One region of the Paenibacillus sp. FSL E2-0190 genome, then DNA from elsewhere that is predicted to be linked to it. Evidence: a T-box and tRNA genes for the amino acid it is inferred to sense, from the RefSeq annotation. Region 1 holds a T-box; the other holds one or more tRNA genes.
What was found. The T-box of region 1 lies ahead of NST25_RS24740 (valine--tRNA ligase). A T-box ahead of a tRNA ligase gene usually reads a tRNA of that ligase, here a tRNA-Val.

Region 1 (8,422 bases):
CGTAATTCTCCAAGTGATCTGCTTCCACATTCGTGACAATTCCAAGCCAAGGGTGATAGTGCAAGAAAGAGCCATCACTCTCATCCGCTTCCGCCACTACATAATCGCCTTGTCCTGCCTTTGCATTCGTACCGACGTTCATAATCTCTCCGCCGATAATATACGTAGGATCAACTTCACACTCTTCCATTACAAGTGCGATCATAGAGGATGTAGTTGTTTTACCATGCGCTCCGGCAACAGCTACCCCTTTACGTTCGTTCAATAAACGGGCTAACATTTGTGAGCGGTGCAGAATTGGAATCTTAAGACGCTCTGCTTCCACCCATTCCACATTATCGCTGGACAAAGCCGTAGAGTACACGACCAGATCCGCACCTTTTACTTGTTCTGCTGTATGCCCAATATAAATCTTGGCACCTTTAGCAATCAATTTATCCGTCAATTCTTGGGCAGCCACATCGGAGCCCGTAACCGTATATCCCATTTCTAGCATTACTCGGGCAATCGCGCTCATACCGTAGCCGCCGATCCCTATAAAATGCACACGTTCAGTAGTATCCAACAGTCGTCACCAGCCTTTTTCAGTATCGGGTTGCTGCAAAAGTGTACCGCGCACGTCAGAAATCAAATACAGCGTACCAGATACGACGGCAAGGTCATCCTCCGCTGTAATCGACTTCAGTTGTTGCAGCGCTTTTCCCCAATTATGTTCTACTATGATTACCAAGTTTTCCTTGGCATATTTATCCCGCAGACTTTCTGCGATAACCTGCAGATGCTCCGCGTCCATTTTGTTCTGGAAATCCGGTTCGGTCAGGATGAGCGTATCCACTATAGGCAGTATATGCTTAAAGTAGGATTCATGATGCTTATTTGCCATCATTCCCATAAGTAAATTTAATTTACCGTATTTATAGAGCTGTGGCAGGCTTTTGGCAAGGCTCTCCGCGCCTTCCGGATTATGTGCTCCATCCAGTACGATCCTCGGAGATTTACTTACCTCTTCCAGCCTTCCAGCCCAAAATGCATGACGCAATCCTTCCAGAACATCTTCATCCTCTAGCATGAACGCCATATACTGGCGCAAAACTTCAAGAACCATCATGGCTCCCGCCGCATTGCTAATCTGGTGTTCGCCTTTCATCACAATCCCAAGTTCAAGCGAACGGAAGGGACCCTTAAAGTTAAAGGTCTGCACATCCCCATGGATTCCAGTAGCTTCATAGCTAAAATCTTCTCCGGCAAGATAAAGAGTAGAGCGGCAAGCCGCCGCTTTCTCCTTGAGTACAGCCACGACTTCCGGTTGATTTACGCAGCTAACAACTGGTACACCGGGTTTGATAATCCCGGCTTTCTCCATTGCAACCTTCTCAAGCGTATCTCCCAGAATATCCATATGGTCATGGCCGACATTTGTAATCACCGACACGATCGGAGTAACGATGTTCGTTACATCCAGCCTTCCCCCAAGCCCAGTCTCCCATACGACAACATCCGGACAAGAAACACCCGCAAAAAATAGAATGGCCACAGCTGTAGTTACCTCAAACATCGTTGGTGAGCCAAATTCCGTTTCTGCAATCTCATCTACCAAAGGACGAAGGGTATTCACTAGCTCAAGAAGAGTTTCTTCAGGAATGTCCGTATTATTATATTGGAACCTGTTCGTGAACTTCGTAATATACGGAGACGTGAAGGTGCCGACGGAATAGCCGCTTTGCAAAAGTGCGCTTGTCAAAAAAGCACAGGTGGAGCCTTTGCCGTTCGTACCCGCCACATGAATAAATTTCAGCCGACGGTGCGGGTTTCCCAGCTTGTCCATCAACATCTCAATTCTGTCTAAACCTGGCCGGATTCCAAAAGGAATCAGGCCCTTGATCCAGTTAACCGCTTCGGTATATGTCGCAAGAGGGGCGGTGCTCCCGCCCCGATTTAGGTCATCCATGTCTCTTATCCTCTCAGCTCTGCTATGCGGGCAAGTACTTTCTCACGTTTGGCGGAATAATCCGCCTGCTTCGCCTGCTCCTCTTCGATAACTTTTGCGGGAGCTTTGGCCACGAAGCCCTGATTGCTCAATTTTTTCTCTACGCGTTCTACTTCGCTGTTCAGCGTCTGCACTTCTTTTTCCAGACGAGCGATTTCTTGTTCAATATCAATCAGCCCCGACAAAGGCAGAAGCAGTTCCGCTCCCGTTACTACAGCGGACATTACCTTGTCTGGCGTTTCCGGATTCAGGCCAGCTTCGAAAGAAGAGGTATTGCAGAAACGTCCGATGTAGTTGTCGTTACGAGTAATGATGCTCAGCGTTTCCTCATTGCTCGCTTTAATAATCAAATCAACCTTTTTGCTCATCGGTACATTTACTTCAGCACGGATATTACGAACTGCCCGGATTACATCCATCAGCAGGTTCATTTCCGCTACCGCTTGCGGGTTCTCCAGAGCAGCATCATACTCAGGCCAAGCAGCCAAAGTAATTGTCTCTCCTTCATGCGGCAGATGCTGCCAGATTTCCTCCGAAATAAACGGCATAAACGGATGGATCAAGCGCATCGTGCGGTCGAGTACATAAGCAAGTACGGACTGTGTCTTCGCTTTGGCTGCGGCATCCGTTCCGTAAAGCGACAGCTTCGCGAACTCAATATACCAGTCACACAAATCGTCCCAAATGAAGTTGTACAGCTGGCGGCCGGTCTCGCCGAACTCGTACGAGTCAATTAGACGCGTAATTTCACGAGAAGTTTCGTTCAGGCGGTGTAAAATCCAACGGTCAGCCGTAGTTAGCTCACCAGTAATGTCAATATTCTCGAAGCTAACTCCTTCAAGATTCATGAGGGCGAAGCGTGACGCATTCCAGATCTTATTAGCGAAATTACGCGCCTGCTCTACCTTTTCCCAGCGGAAGCGTAAATCCTGACCCGCTGTGCTGCCGGTAGAAATCATATAACGCATAGCATCTGCGCCATACTTCTCGATAACCTCAAGCGGATCTACACCGTTGCCGAGTGATTTGGACATTTTTTGTCCTTCAGCATCCCGTACCAAACCATGCATCAATACGTCCGAGAATGGTTTCTCTCCGGTGAATTCCAGTGCCGAGAAGATCATCCGCGCTACCCAGAAATAAATAATATCGTAGCCTGTTACAAGCACATCGTTCGGATAGTAACGTTTGAAATCTGCACTGTCTTCATTCGGCCAGCCTAGGGTTGCAAACGGCCAGAGGTTGGAGCTAAACCAAGTATCCAGCACATCCTCGTCCTGTTTCAGGTCGGTTAAGCCGCTGATCCGGCGCGCTTCTTCCTCGTCATTCGCCACAACCAGCTCACCGGTAGATTCAGAATACCAAGCCGGAATACGATGTCCCCACCAAAGCTGACGGGAAATACACCAGTCGCGTACGTTTTCAATCCAGTTCAGGTAGGTTCTCTCGAACCGTTCAGGTACAAAGTTAACCCCATTACCATCCTTCTGTGCATTGATGGCAGCTTCGGCGAGCGGCTGCATCTTCACGAACCATTGTGTGGACAGGTAAGGCTCAACAACCGCTCCTGAACGTTCACTGTGTCCAACTTGATGCACATGATCTTCAATAGAGATCAGAACGCCTTGCTCCTTCAGATCCGCCGTGATGGCCTTACGGCATTCACTCCGGTCTTGACCTTGGTAAGGTCCTGCTTCTTCGTTCATCGTACCGCTCTCATCCATTACGTTGATCTGCGGCAAATTGTGCCGTTGACCTACCTCGAAGTCATTTGGATCATGAGCTGGCGTGATCTTAACCGCACCGCTGCCAAACTCTTTATCTACATACTCGTCAGCGATAATTGGAATCTCCCGGCCGATAATCGGCAGGATCAGCGTTTTACCAATCAGATCTTTATAACGATCATCCTCAGGATGAACAGCAACTGCCGTATCACCCAACATCGTCTCCGGACGTGTGGTCGCTACAGTGATATGTCCGCTGCCATCTTTAAGGGGGTAACGCAGGTGGTACAGATGACCGTTAACTTCCTTATATTCAACCTCGATATCCGACAACGCCGTACGAGCCGCCGGGTCCCAGTTGATGATACGTTTACCGCGATAGATCAAGCCTTTATTATAAAGCTTAACAAATACCTCGCGAACTCCCTTCGACAAACCCTCATCGAGGGTAAAACGCTCGCGGGAGTAGTCAAGGGAAAGTCCCATTTTTGCCCACTGCTCATGAATGGTGTTCGCGTATTTGTCTTTCCAATCCCACACCTGCTCCAGGAACTTCTCACGTCCGAGGTCATGTCTGGAAATCCCCTGCTCGCGCAGCTTCTGCTCTACCTTCGTTTGTGTTGCAATACCTGCGTGGTCCGTACCTGGCAACCAAAGCGTATCGAAGCCCTGCATCCGTTTAGTACGAATCAGGATATCCTGTAATGTGAAATCGAGCGCATGCCCGATGTGCAGCATTCCCGTTACGTTTGGCGGCGGGATCACAATGCTATAGGCCTGAGCATCCGGACGCTGGCCTGCACGGAAATATCCGCCCTCTGTCCAGTAGGAATACCATTTCTGTTCTGCTGCCTTCGGATCATACGTTGTTGGCATCTCGTTTTTAGATTCATTCGTAGCAGCAGCATCTGCCGCTGTTAGATGGTTTTGGTCAGCCATTCTCTGATACCTCCACTAGTTTACTTGTAGTTGCTTATAGTTGTTAGTAAAGTTGCTGTATAGAGCGCACAGGTCTCTGAAAAAAACAAAAAGACCCCTCGTCTCAAAGGACGAAAGGTCATTCTTTCGCGGTACCACCTTTGTTTCGCGCCAATGAAAAATAAAACTACACTTCTTACCCTACGGATTCAGAAGCTTAGCGCGACACTCGTACAGATAACGGCTGCTACCGGCCACAACCTAACTTATCCTTCACAGGTATGAAGATAAGCTCAGAAGGGCGACTCCGGGGCGACTTCGGGGGCTGTTTCCTACGGAATGTCACAGCACTTGCAATTCCGCTCTCTGAAGGGCTGACCGCCTACTCTTCCCGTTCCCAGTCTTTACTTAGATATTGCTTACTCCATAATACATTTTGAGCCCCCCCTAGTCAACCTGGATACGCCTTTGCAGCGGGACTTTAGGCTGAATTTCGACTTATTTCTTCTGAAGCATCCCTTCCAACAATGAAACAGCAAAAATCCCGATCCTAATACCTGATCGGGATTCACCTATTCATGTGTGTACGCATCACGATTCGATTACGGGATGTACAACACTTGGCCTTCCTCTACACTCTGCCCGGATAAGCGATTATACATTACCAGCTCCCGCGCACTTAGCTGATACTTCTCTGCTATGGTATCCAGTGTTTCTTCACGCTGCACAATACACAGCCGAACTTTGCGGAACATGTTAGCTCCATCCGCGCTGGCAATGAATCTGCTCTTCCATTCCGTATTATTGCCAACCTCTGGAACGTCCACTGCTGCAGATGTATTTCCTTCCGACTGCAGAGCTTCCTGCTCTTTACGGACACGACTGGAGCTTAGTAAAGAAGAGAAGGTGAGATGTTCTTTTTCCGGAATTTCTGCTTCTTTTTTACTGCCCAAGGCGATCTTAAGATCTTGTTTCTCCTCATGAGAAGCCACACTCTCTTGTGAAACAAAAACTTCGTTCGCATTCTCATTAATCGGCGCAGTATTCTCTTCTTGCTTAGGAAGCTCATTATTAGCCTCATTTTCAGAAGCGAACACAGGGATATCCTGAATTGCATCTGCACTAACGGCTAGAACAGCGGTCTCTCTAGGAGTAAAATATTCCTCTGCCGACTGTTGGTTCTCTTCGCTCACATAGCTTGCTTGATTCAGCTGAGACACCTCAACCTCTTTGTTCTGGGCCTCGGCTTTAAACCAGTAATCGGATAAACCCGCTTTAGCATCCTCAACTTGGGACTCCAGACTATGTGTCCGTGCTTTAGCTCCCTTGTCCTTCTCCTGACCGGATGAGAAATTGACTACAGGGGACGTATGAGCGGCTCCACTTGAGACTAATGATTCTTCTGCTTCCTGTTCATTCGCTTCGGCATGCTCATGTTCTTCTACAGCAACCTGTGAGGCATCCTCACCAAAGGTCCACTGTGAATTTTCATAAAGTGCATCATTTTCCTGTTCTTGTAGCTCCGCAGTAGCTTCTACCCTGTCATCATTCACAGGAGAATAGGCGACTGTATACTCCTCTTGCTGCCAGGCTGGTTGAGGTTGAGGGTCCGCACCACCGATCCCCCGCAGCGATAATACGCCTGTTATATTCACAGTGCGCATCGTGAGCAGATCGATATCAAAATTCTCAATCTCTACCCCAATATCTTCAATCGAGCTGACGCGTGTAAGCGGAACAGTGATTTCCACGGGAATGGCATGCTCCAGACGTTGTGTTCGGTCATCTTCACTCCGGTAAAGCCCGGTAAGCAACAGCTGACCATATAACTCGGCACGATCCTCCCGCTGAATCACCTGAATTTCCGGAAGTAGTTCAACCTCCTCCAGCTCAGCTATTCCCGGAAGCTCTTCCGAAAGGTGAATGCGTTCGTAAATATCAAACCGCAAGCCGTGGGACTGATCAAACACGGGATATGTCCTCCTTCTTGGCATAATCTAACCCTGAGACAGGCCCAGAGCATAAGCCCAAAATGTTACTCCCCACATGTATATGCTTCAAACAGAGAGGCATGACAACTTTGGTAGTACTAACCGGACAGGATGCTAATAAATTTCATGAATTTAAGAGCTCACCAAACCTTCAGCCTGCTGATAGATGCACTACTTCGTAAGAACAAAGTATTATATGCTGCTTTTATTAATAAGACATGGATAGATGTTTTTTTTCTGAAAAAATAGAAAAAGAACAGCAGAACCAGCTTTTGCTGATTCTACTGTTCCTTAGCCACTTACGTATCTGTCAGGGTGCTTCAGACAGCAGCTCTCGCAGCTGCAGCATATCCTCCGGCCACGGATCGCTGACTTCCAGCTGTTCTCCGCTCCAAGGATGGCGGAAGGACAATGCCTCGCCATGCAGGGCATGGCGGCCGGCAGCGCTGGAAGCCCAAACCGGACCGCCATATAGTTCATCCCCATACAAGGGATGACCCATATGGCTGAGATGAACGCGAATCTGATGCGTCCGTCCAGTCTCCAGCTGCACATGCACCAGGCTTCCGCCATGCAGTGCCTCGCGCTGGATGATTCGCGTCACGGCAGATTGTCCGCCGGGCGAGACCCGTCTGCGCGCAGCGTGATGCCGATCGCGCCCAATCGGGGCATCGATCACCTTAAGCGCAGGCGGCACGATGCCTTCAACGATCGCGGCGTAGTGCCGCGAGATGCTTTTTTCACGCATATTCTCGTCCAGGACTAACTGTGCGAACTCATTTTTCGCATACATCACCGGACCCGTTGTATCTTTGTCCAAGCGGTGAATATGGCGCACAGCCACATTTTCGCCGGAAGTGATATAATGCGCAGCTACGAGGTGATCCAGAGTTACACCTGTTCCACTGCCATCGGGATGTACCGCCAGCCCAGCTGGTTTATGAGCTACCAGGCAAAAATCATCCTCATACAGCACCTCAAGCTCTTCCCATATCGGTTCAAGCCCCGCTTCACGATCGGGAAAAAGCGCCAGCCGAAGCCGGTCGCCTTTCCACTGAATGCCTCCCTCGCGGCGTAACCGCAGATGAAGTTTCTCGGGCATGCCTACAGTTTCTAACAGCCACTTGTCAATCGTTGACTGCGTATCCTCGGCTCCAGTAATGATTTTGCCGGGTGTTACCTCCAGCCACTCTCCACGCCGGGTCCAAGCGCCACCACCGGTTCTTTCTCCGGCTCCGATGCTCAAAGGGCCTTCAGGGCATTATAATGGCCCTCAATGGTATCATCAATATCTTGCTCACTATGTGCAGCCGATATGAACATCCCCTCAAACTGTGAAGGTGGCACACTGATGCCTTGGTTTACCATATGACCAAAATAACGACGGAAAAGATCCGTGTCACTGGACTTAGCCGTTTCAAAATTGATTACAGGTCCTTCAGTGAAGAACGGACAAACCATCGATCCCACCCGGTTGATAGTGAGCGGAATGCCAGTCTCAATTGAATTCTTTTTCAAACCCGCTTCCAGACGTGCACCCAATTGCTCCAGACGATCATATACTTCCGGGGTCAACAGCTTGAGCGTAGTATATCCGGCTGCCATCGCTAATGGATTACCACTAAGTGTGCCCGCCTGATAAATCGGTCCAGTAGGAGCGATTTGCTCCATGATCTCTCTTTTGCCGCCATAAGCACCCACTGGAAGTCCGCCGCCGATAACTTTGCCAAAACAAGTAATATCCGGAGTAATCCCGAACAAGCCTTGAGCACAACCACGATTAACACGGAAGCCTGTCA
Region 2 (8,422 bases), 2.8 Mb from region 1:
TTTTCAGCAGAGACAAAATCGCCTTTCCTTTTAACAGGAGCATGGCGGCTCCGCCCCCCAACCATTTCAGCGGAGTAGAAGTATTCTTTTTCTGCTCATTTTGCATTTGCGGCAAGATCACAAGCTCCTTTATCTTTCAATTTTAAGAAACTACTGTACAGTTCCATCTATCTTATCATAGAAGCATTAAATATATTTCTACAGTGAGCCCTTCGGAAAGTATACGACGCAACTTTTAGAAACGTTTCAGCGTCAAACCAACTATCATGGATAAATTTTACTGCCAGATAAAGAAAGGGTTGGTTCATATGCTCTCTTTTCACTCCAAAGCTTGGTTATCCGTCTTAATGCTCTCAACATTTTTACTCCCTGCCACCATGTCAGCAAGCTCTTCATTAACTGTATCGGTGTCCTCTGCGCTCACCCAAGCTTCCTCTGCTAATACTTCGCAAGTATACTACCAATTTGGCATTCCTGGTGGAAACATAGGCGGACCTGCGCTGCTCAAAAATGGTGTAATCTACGTAGATGTTCGGGGGATCGCTGAACAAGCTGGCTTAAAAATGGAATGGGATAAATCCGGCAAACGTGCTCTGTTCCAAGGCTGGACTAAAAGTTTTGCTGTTCGAATCGGGAGTCAAACTGGCGTGCTTGACGGGAAAGCGGTAGATCTAGGAGGAATACCTTTTAAATCCAAAGAAGATGGGATATATGTGCCGGCCCGTTTTATCGTTAAGGTTTTCGAAGGCAGCCATCTCCGTCTGGACTCCACAACGAACACACTTTTAGCAGATGATCTGAAGACCTACAATGTTTTCACAGAATCCTTTGGAGGGCGTACCTATACGCTGGTCAAAGCTAATGGTGATTTATATGTCTCACAAGGCAAGGATACGGTGATAAAACTCACTTCACTCCAAACAAACTTTGACTGGGCAGGAATGAAGATTGAGAAAACGGCGGGGGGTCTGCTAGTCATTAAGATTATTGATTCCTATGGAGAGCCTCATATTAATACACGCGAAATCACACTCATATTCAAAAATGGTGCATTACTACGCAAGGCCACATTCGCTTACCAGTTCAGAGGAGATGCGGATTTCAAACCTTATGATGGCAACCTCATCTTGCATGATGGTAATACCTTACGTTTCATCCAAGACGGCACAGGCAATGTAATAGATACTCTTGATCTTGTAAAGCTGGGTGGCGAGGAAGATGCTTACTATGTAGAAAGCATTGATAAAGAAATCATACTGCTTCGTGGAAATCAGAATGGATTGCTAACCTTAATCGACCGCCAAACAGGCGAGCGAACCCTTTTGTATAAGGAGCTACTCACAGCAAAGGATCAGGAATATGCGGAAAATAACGATGTTCCTTTTAAAGGAGATACTTTGAAATTCGTAAAACGGAGCGGTGACAAATTGTATTTTATAAATGACTCCCCGCTTACTGGCAAAAAAGAAGTTATCTACTCCATTGAAGCTCATTCCAATAACTCCAAGAATAATACTGATTAGAAAGTACAGCACAAGCATGTGTATTGATTAAAGAACTAATCGAATCCTCCTCAGTGATTATCCCTGAAAATTAACCTTCCTACATATAGGCAAACGCCGTGAACGTTGTAGGCAAAGGACCATAGACTGTTATCAGGATTGAAACATTCGAGGAGGATATCCATGGAATCAAATACAAATTTTCATCAACAGGTCGCTTGGAATTGCATGAATAAATATGTAGGTATAGTAACGACTGATGGTCAATCCTTTGACGGCTTCATCGCTCACGTGGATCAGAACTATATCACCCTAGCGGTTCCCAGCAATGAAATGGTCGATCGTATGAATGGAATGCCTGCTGAGCAGTCGAACTATAGACAATTCGGGTTCCAGCCCGGCTTTTACCCAAGACGCCGCTTCTATCCACGCCGTATCCCTTTTTTCGGAATAAGCAGTCTATTTCTACTCCCGTTTTTTATCTGACTCGGTGCAGGGGGATGAAGGGTCATCCCCTTTCTAGCTATTTAACTACTTAATCGGAGAAAATTAAGAAGTAAATACAACTCTACATCTATATTGATTATAAAAAAGAATTGCCATCCTACTCTATCGTATGGTATTATAAATTTCGTCGCAGGACGGTAGCTCAGCGGGAGAGCACTATCTTGACAGGGTAGGGGTCATGGGTTCGAACCCCATCCGTCCTATACTGAAAAAGCCTTATATAATAAGGCTTTTTCTTTTGTTTAGGGATGTTTATGTTTTGAGTGAATTACAAATTGGTGCCATTATGGTGCCCTGTAGTAGACTAAAGCAAAAGTGGTGCCATAATCGGCACCACTTTTTTTTATCCCTGTAACCATTTAAGAAATACATCTTTTGAGACTTTTATCATCTTTCCGACCCTCACGATATGAAATTGACCCGAGTTTAATAGTTCATATGTTTGACGCTCACCTATACCAAGTATTTGTTGTATTTCCTTCGCTGTAAGTACAGAGGGATAATCAGAAGTAGTCTTATACATTTGTTCAATCACCCTTCTCTTCCTCCTTCTCGAAAGACAAAAACTCAAATATCCTATATTTTTCAAGAGCCGCTTCAACGGCAGCTTGCGTCCGTTCTCTATCTATCTCAGGCAATAAAATCTGTTGCACTGGGCAATCCCCCTTTGTTAAGAATCCCCCGACCGAAGTCGGGGAGTATACCATCTTAGAACGGCAGATCGTCTTTATTCACAGGAATTATTTGACCATCTGTATCTTTTAGTTCCTGTTGTTCTTCCTGTTCTTCCTGATCGTCTTCTCTTTCTTCGTTCTCGTCTTCCTCTTCAGTCACCTCTTCTATCGTCATCTGACCGGAGTCAACATTAACCGATCCATCATTATCAATCGTTCCGCGAATACCTTGATGCGTATGTGTTGGAGTATAATCATCCAGATCAGCTTGCGAGCTGCTGAAGCTTACGAATGCTAGCCAGTATTTTTAATGTTTCGCAGGATGGATACCTGCTGGTCTGTGATATTGCCCTCGATCGTTAACGTGATTACGTCCTCTTTATTACCAAATTTGATATCCTTGATCTTTGTAGTTACGTTGGCTTTCATTTATAATTGCTCCTCTCAAATTTGGGTTTTATGAAAAAATAACCACCGCAGCTAATGCGATTATTGAAGCAACACATATTGCTGCCATGTCATGCTACCGAATTTATTTCTGTCCATTTCGGCGATTTACCCTATGAATGAAACTAAGAGAATAAAAGCAAAGATGATCTTAACCATATTGACGTCAGTTCCTCCCTAAATCCGTGCTATATTAATTAAGAGGTGAATTTTATGAACGGCAAGAAAGTTATCACTATTCTTTTATCCATCTCTTTACTAGGTGTGATTGCTTACTTCGGAATAGCTTATGGATTACTATGGTATATCTTTAATGGGTAAGAAATGAAGATTATCCAACCCCTTTATAAGTTCAGTACAGCCAAACTATCTCTTATATCCTCCTTGTGGGAGAGAGTCTTTTTTTTGAAATTTGTTATACTTAAATAAAAACTTTTAATGAGGTGCTATCTTGCAATATTTTTTTTTAATACCGTTGGTATTTGTTTTGGCGATTCCCTTGGTTTTACTGTTAAAAGGTGATTATGGAACCAAAAACAAGGTTTCAGATAAAACTACTAGCATAGAGAAAAAAAATTAGACAGAATAATAGAATTACTTGAAAAGGATAAGGATGCATAAGCATTTTTATCTTTTTTTCATGTCGCAATATGTATCTACTACGTTATAACCTTTGTGAGAGGAGGGCTATTAACCCTCTCTGTCCCTGTATCTTCGTACTGAGAGTATCCGATTTTGAATCTGTTATGAGCCGATTTCAAGCGAGAGGAACTGATAAAATAACTCAACTCACTGGGACACTCCCAGCGTATTACGCCATCTTTGATATCTTGATATACAAAGGTAAGGATACGGAGTTTGTACATCTGGAGTCCCGGACCAAATCTGGCATGCTTCGAAGCCCAGTATTTACAGAGTTTATCGTATAAGCACCTAATAGACTCTTCAGGCATTAGCTTGACAGGTTATTTTATGTTTGTTCTGAATCTAAATCGCTACGGGACAAACGTGGCAACTCATAATTTCTAACAACACCTAGCCTCTAAAATTGGTCCCTTTTTTTATTAAAGAATTGGTAAAGGCGGGAGTAGACTCAATTGGTGTACTGGGATCAACTGGAAACTATGCGTATCTTAGTAGAGGGGAGCGTTTGCGTGTCCTTGAGCTTGCTGTTAGTTCTGCTGAAGGGATTCCCGTGATGACAAGCATAAGTGCGATTCGAACTTTAGAAGGACTTCAATTAGCGGAAGATGCACAACAAGCTGGGGCAAGTGCAGTACTCTTGGCTCCTATCTCCTATCAGGCACTAACAGATGAAGAGGTGTTTTTTCTATACGAACAGGTGACAAGTTCACTCTCCATTCCACTTTGTGTTTATGATAATCCCGGCACTTCACATTTCCATTTCAGTGATGAGCTGCACAGCAGAATTGCTGTAGAAAAACTCAGAGCTGTTATTCCACTCCATGTTACGTTTGGAATAAGCGGGAATCCATCCGCATATCCAGGCTTGAGTGCAGGTTGTGACTTATGGTACTCAGTGCTAGGTGGTTTATTTCCGAGGTTATGTCTAGATATCACAAGAATGACTCAAAGTGGCCATTTAGAAGAAGCACAACACCTTTCAACATTACTAGAACCGATCTGGAAGTTATTCAATAGCTACGGTAGCCTTCGAGTGAGTTCAGCAGCTGCTGAAATAATCGGCTTAATTAAAAGTCCTAGTCTTCCTTGCCTTTACAACCATTAAACAAATCCGTTAGGAATCACCTGAATATCATTCTAAAGGAATTAAAGTTTACTGTATAACCTTAATATAATTCATTTGGAAGTATATATGCTGCTCTATAACACTGGTAAGGATCGTTAGTTTTCATCAATACAACAAATCCCCCTCCTACCACTTAAGGTTGTTGGGGGATTTGTTATAGACATGCTTATGCCAAAATCACGCTTAAAATATTACAACATTGTCAATTGTCAACTATTTTGCGTTCATTAACAATGAAGTGGGTATTTTATGAATATAATCATCTTATGCAAGGGGGCTATAATATGAATCTCACACTGATTTTTCACGCAATTGAAACAGAATTACAACTACAAATACATTTAGTCAGTGGAGAGACATATGTTGGTTTTTGTCAGGAGAGCGACTCTTCAGGTTACTTCACAATAAGAACTAAGAGTGGTTTATTTTCTTTTCCTTCTTGGGCGATCAAACGGATTAAAGAAGTGTGATATCGTAGGTTATTGAATGCATGCTCTAAATTCAAATCACTTCCAAACAAAATGAGATCCAGCAAGTTTAATAGATCCGGTGCATCCCCTCTACAATCCCACCATAATCTATAAGATGGCCTATTGGATCTGGTTCCAAACGAAACCAATCCAAGTATGAGTATCCATAGAGTTGCTGGATTCCCCACAATAAAGTATGTCTCTCTGTATTGAAAATCTTTATTGTTCATCAGTACAAAAACTCCTTGTTCTCCGAACTATCTATTTCTTCGCAACCAATCGTTTTTCTGCTTTAAAGTCCATCTTAATAACTTTATTGTTGTTCATGTAATTATCCCACGAATCATACTTCCAATTAGGTGAAAAGTTATGACTAATCACATCGATGTAAATACGACACTAAGTAAACACTTCCCGCTTCTGGCACATCTTTATTGTAAAGACACTTCTTGCATTGTAGCTGTGGCTCTTGAAGAAAAACGTGGACAAAATTGAGATTAACTCCTGACTGTCCTTGGTGAAGGGGAAGTATCCGATCTTTTTACAACTCCATAACAACTGTCCTCCTAATTCTATAATAACTTGGTGTTAAGATGTATAAAAATTCATCATCTTAGATCCCAATGGAGGTAATCCGATTGAACAAGAAAAAGCGGTCCGCTACATTAGTTGTTATCCTGTTTTCAGCTGGTGTGCTTGCAGCCAGTGCGCTGCTCGTCCCCAGCCTGATGAATTCCGTAGTTTTCGACAAGAACAGTTCGTCAATTCAGGGCAGTAACCGGCTGGCTTTGAGTGAAAGCACGATACCCGTGCTGAAGGTGGAGGCGCCGGCGCCAGTATCCACCATACAACAAGACCTGTATCAACAGATGACAGCAGCGCAAATCCAGCAAATCTATGACTTTATAGATAAAGCAGAAGATCCCCATACTTCAGGTCGGGAAGAAACCGAATCCGAAATCAACCGCAGACAAGTGTTGGACGATAAGTATGTGTATGACGGCCTCCGCCCCAAGCAGCAGCTGCCGTTAAAGGCTGGACAAGCAGATTTGTATCTAGATTTAGAAACCAATACGTACACCTACCCGGAGAGGAGTATGACTGATGAGGAACTGTTACAGCTGATTGACTGGTACTACCGGCTGAATTACTTCGTGTCCAAACGAAATCCGACTGTGCCTCAGCTTCAGCCTCAGAAAATCAGCCAGGTTGAAGCTGAGGCACTGGCCTCTGACAGTGTGCGCAAGCTGTTCGATGCCGACGTGTCCAAGCTAAAAACATCGGGAATGCTGATTGAGCTGGGACTAACCAAACGTCCAACCTGGACAGTTCATTTTGCTCCTCACAAGACGCTTACCCTGCTCGGATCAGGCGAGGTATTCTGGGAATATGATGTGTTGATTAATGCAACAACCGGTGCCGTAGAGGATACGACAGCCATTAATTTGGCACTGAAGAGAACTCCCATCGACGACGACGCAGCCGGCACCATCCAGAAGGATGCCAGTTGGATTCATAAAGCCGTGCAGGTCATCACGGACAAGCAGGGAGAAACAAGAACCATTATCAAAGCTTATCTAACCGATACCGAATTTAACAACAAACGCGGGATGGTGGATGTTAAACTGTTGCTGGAAGATGGAAGTAGCTATACCGCGGAGTTCCGCTATCCTGATCAGACCCTTCGCTGCCTAATCTATGAAGCATCTGACAAAGCCAATTAAGCGGAAACGTTACAGAAATACAGCAGTTCAGGGCACCACCGCCACACTGACTTTTTCAAGACCAGTTATTAATGTAATTGTGAGTATTGCGCGATCACCAGATGGTTCTGGTTCAGGTTGATCTGCCTTCTGAGGGGTAGCTGATGCTTCTTTTGAAACTTAACTTTCCATTATTATTCAATGTAGTAACTACATAAAAATTGGTCTTACCGTTAGAAACAGATATATCTAAAAACCTATCTTATTCCCAAGAAGCACAGTAGATGAAATATACAACATTAAAGGTTCTGTCTCTAAGAGCAGTATCTGTCGATATGGTGCAGAGGTTACAATTATAGATGAGATCGGATATCCATACGAGTATGGTGTCTGTAAAACAACCTTTCTGTGATGCTTTAAAGTAATTAATATTTATAACTGTCAAACCATTTCATGTGTAGGTATGACTATGTTCGAAGGTTCCACCATTTGTAAAATCTAGTGGCCCAAGCATTTCCTACTGTGCATCAAATCTCAGTCGAATGAATAGTACTCAGCAGCCTAAATCTTGTAAATATTAACATTTGATTATAAAATCAAACAAAGGCGGTGTTAACAATGAGATTAGTACTGTTCATGTTGGCTGGAGTAGGCGCGATTTTCTATCTCTCATTAGGAATCATCATTGTAAAGGTAATCCTTTCAAGAAAATTACCAAATAATAATTACACTCCATTTGACTACATCACGGCCCAATCTCCTGTTGAGTTTCACGATGAGAAAAAAGAGATAGAAGAAAATGCAGACCATGGTGATGATAAGGACAAAAACATCATTTCATTATCAAAACGACGACCTTCTCTTCCCTGATGCGCAATAGGCTGCTACTTCTTCATAGCCTTTTTTGGGAGAGGATTTCTGTAACCTCCTCTATCTCTTAATGTCATGTATCTTCGTACTACGTTTCACTCAATCATTTTTTGTTAAACTAAATTTAGATTTTGTTAATTTGTTTAGAGAGGAATTAATGATTTGAAAATATCTATCCAAACATTCTTAATCACCATGTCTTTGGTATTTGGAATTATCATCGTACAAAAAAGCCTTCAATTAATTTTTTCATCTTCGGTACTTATTAGATCACTAAATGTTGTAATGATTATTATTCTTTCTGGCTGTATTGGCGCTTTTATAAGAACATTACTTCTGCCAAAAGAGAAATAGGCTGCATTACCGCTAGATAGCCTCTATACTTCGCAATATGCGTCTACTTCGTCATGACCTTTGGAGGGACACTCCTACTCCTTTAATGTTCTGTATCTTCGTACTGTGACATAAAAAACTCTTA

Region 2: it has a tRNA-Val gene. The T-box ahead of NST25_RS24740 (valine--tRNA ligase) is inferred to sense a tRNA for this amino acid. The anticodon was not compared.

Annotation. Positions count from the first base shown of each region.
Region 1 covers NZ_CP150306.1:5,611,094-5,619,515, forward strand. The annotation lists gene murC (UDP-N-acetylmuramate--L-alanine ligase) at 1-565, opposite strand, end outside; gene NST25_RS24735 (folylpolyglutamate synthase/dihydrofolate synthase family protein) at 572-1,948, opposite strand; gene NST25_RS24740 (valine--tRNA ligase) at 1,954-4,653, opposite strand; T-box leader at 4,757-5,040, opposite strand; gene NST25_RS24745 (LysM peptidoglycan-binding domain-containing protein) at 5,235-6,602, opposite strand; gene NST25_RS24750 (RluA family pseudouridine synthase) at 6,934-7,869, opposite strand; gene hemL (glutamate-1-semialdehyde 2,1-aminomutase) at 7,866-8,422, opposite strand, start outside.
Region 2 covers NZ_CP150306.1:2,779,865-2,788,286, reverse strand. The annotation lists gene NST25_RS11975 (site-2 protease family protein) at 1-106, opposite strand, end outside; gene NST25_RS11970 (copper amine oxidase N-terminal domain-containing protein) at 309-1,523, shown strand; gene NST25_RS11965 (hypothetical protein) at 1,686-1,988, shown strand; tRNA gene NST25_RS11960 (tRNA-Val) at 2,141-2,212, shown strand; gene NST25_RS11955 (helix-turn-helix domain-containing protein) at 2,353-2,532, opposite strand; gene NST25_RS11950 (hypothetical protein) at 2,537-2,662, opposite strand; gene NST25_RS11945 (hypothetical protein) at 2,718-2,858, opposite strand; gene NST25_RS11940 (hypothetical protein) at 2,978-3,112, opposite strand; partial or broken gene NST25_RS11935 (dihydrodipicolinate synthase family protein) at 4,194-4,939, shown strand; gene NST25_RS11930 (hypothetical protein) at 5,186-5,371, shown strand; gene NST25_RS11925 (hypothetical protein) at 6,010-7,095, shown strand; gene NST25_RS11920 (DUF3951 domain-containing protein) at 7,693-7,944, shown strand.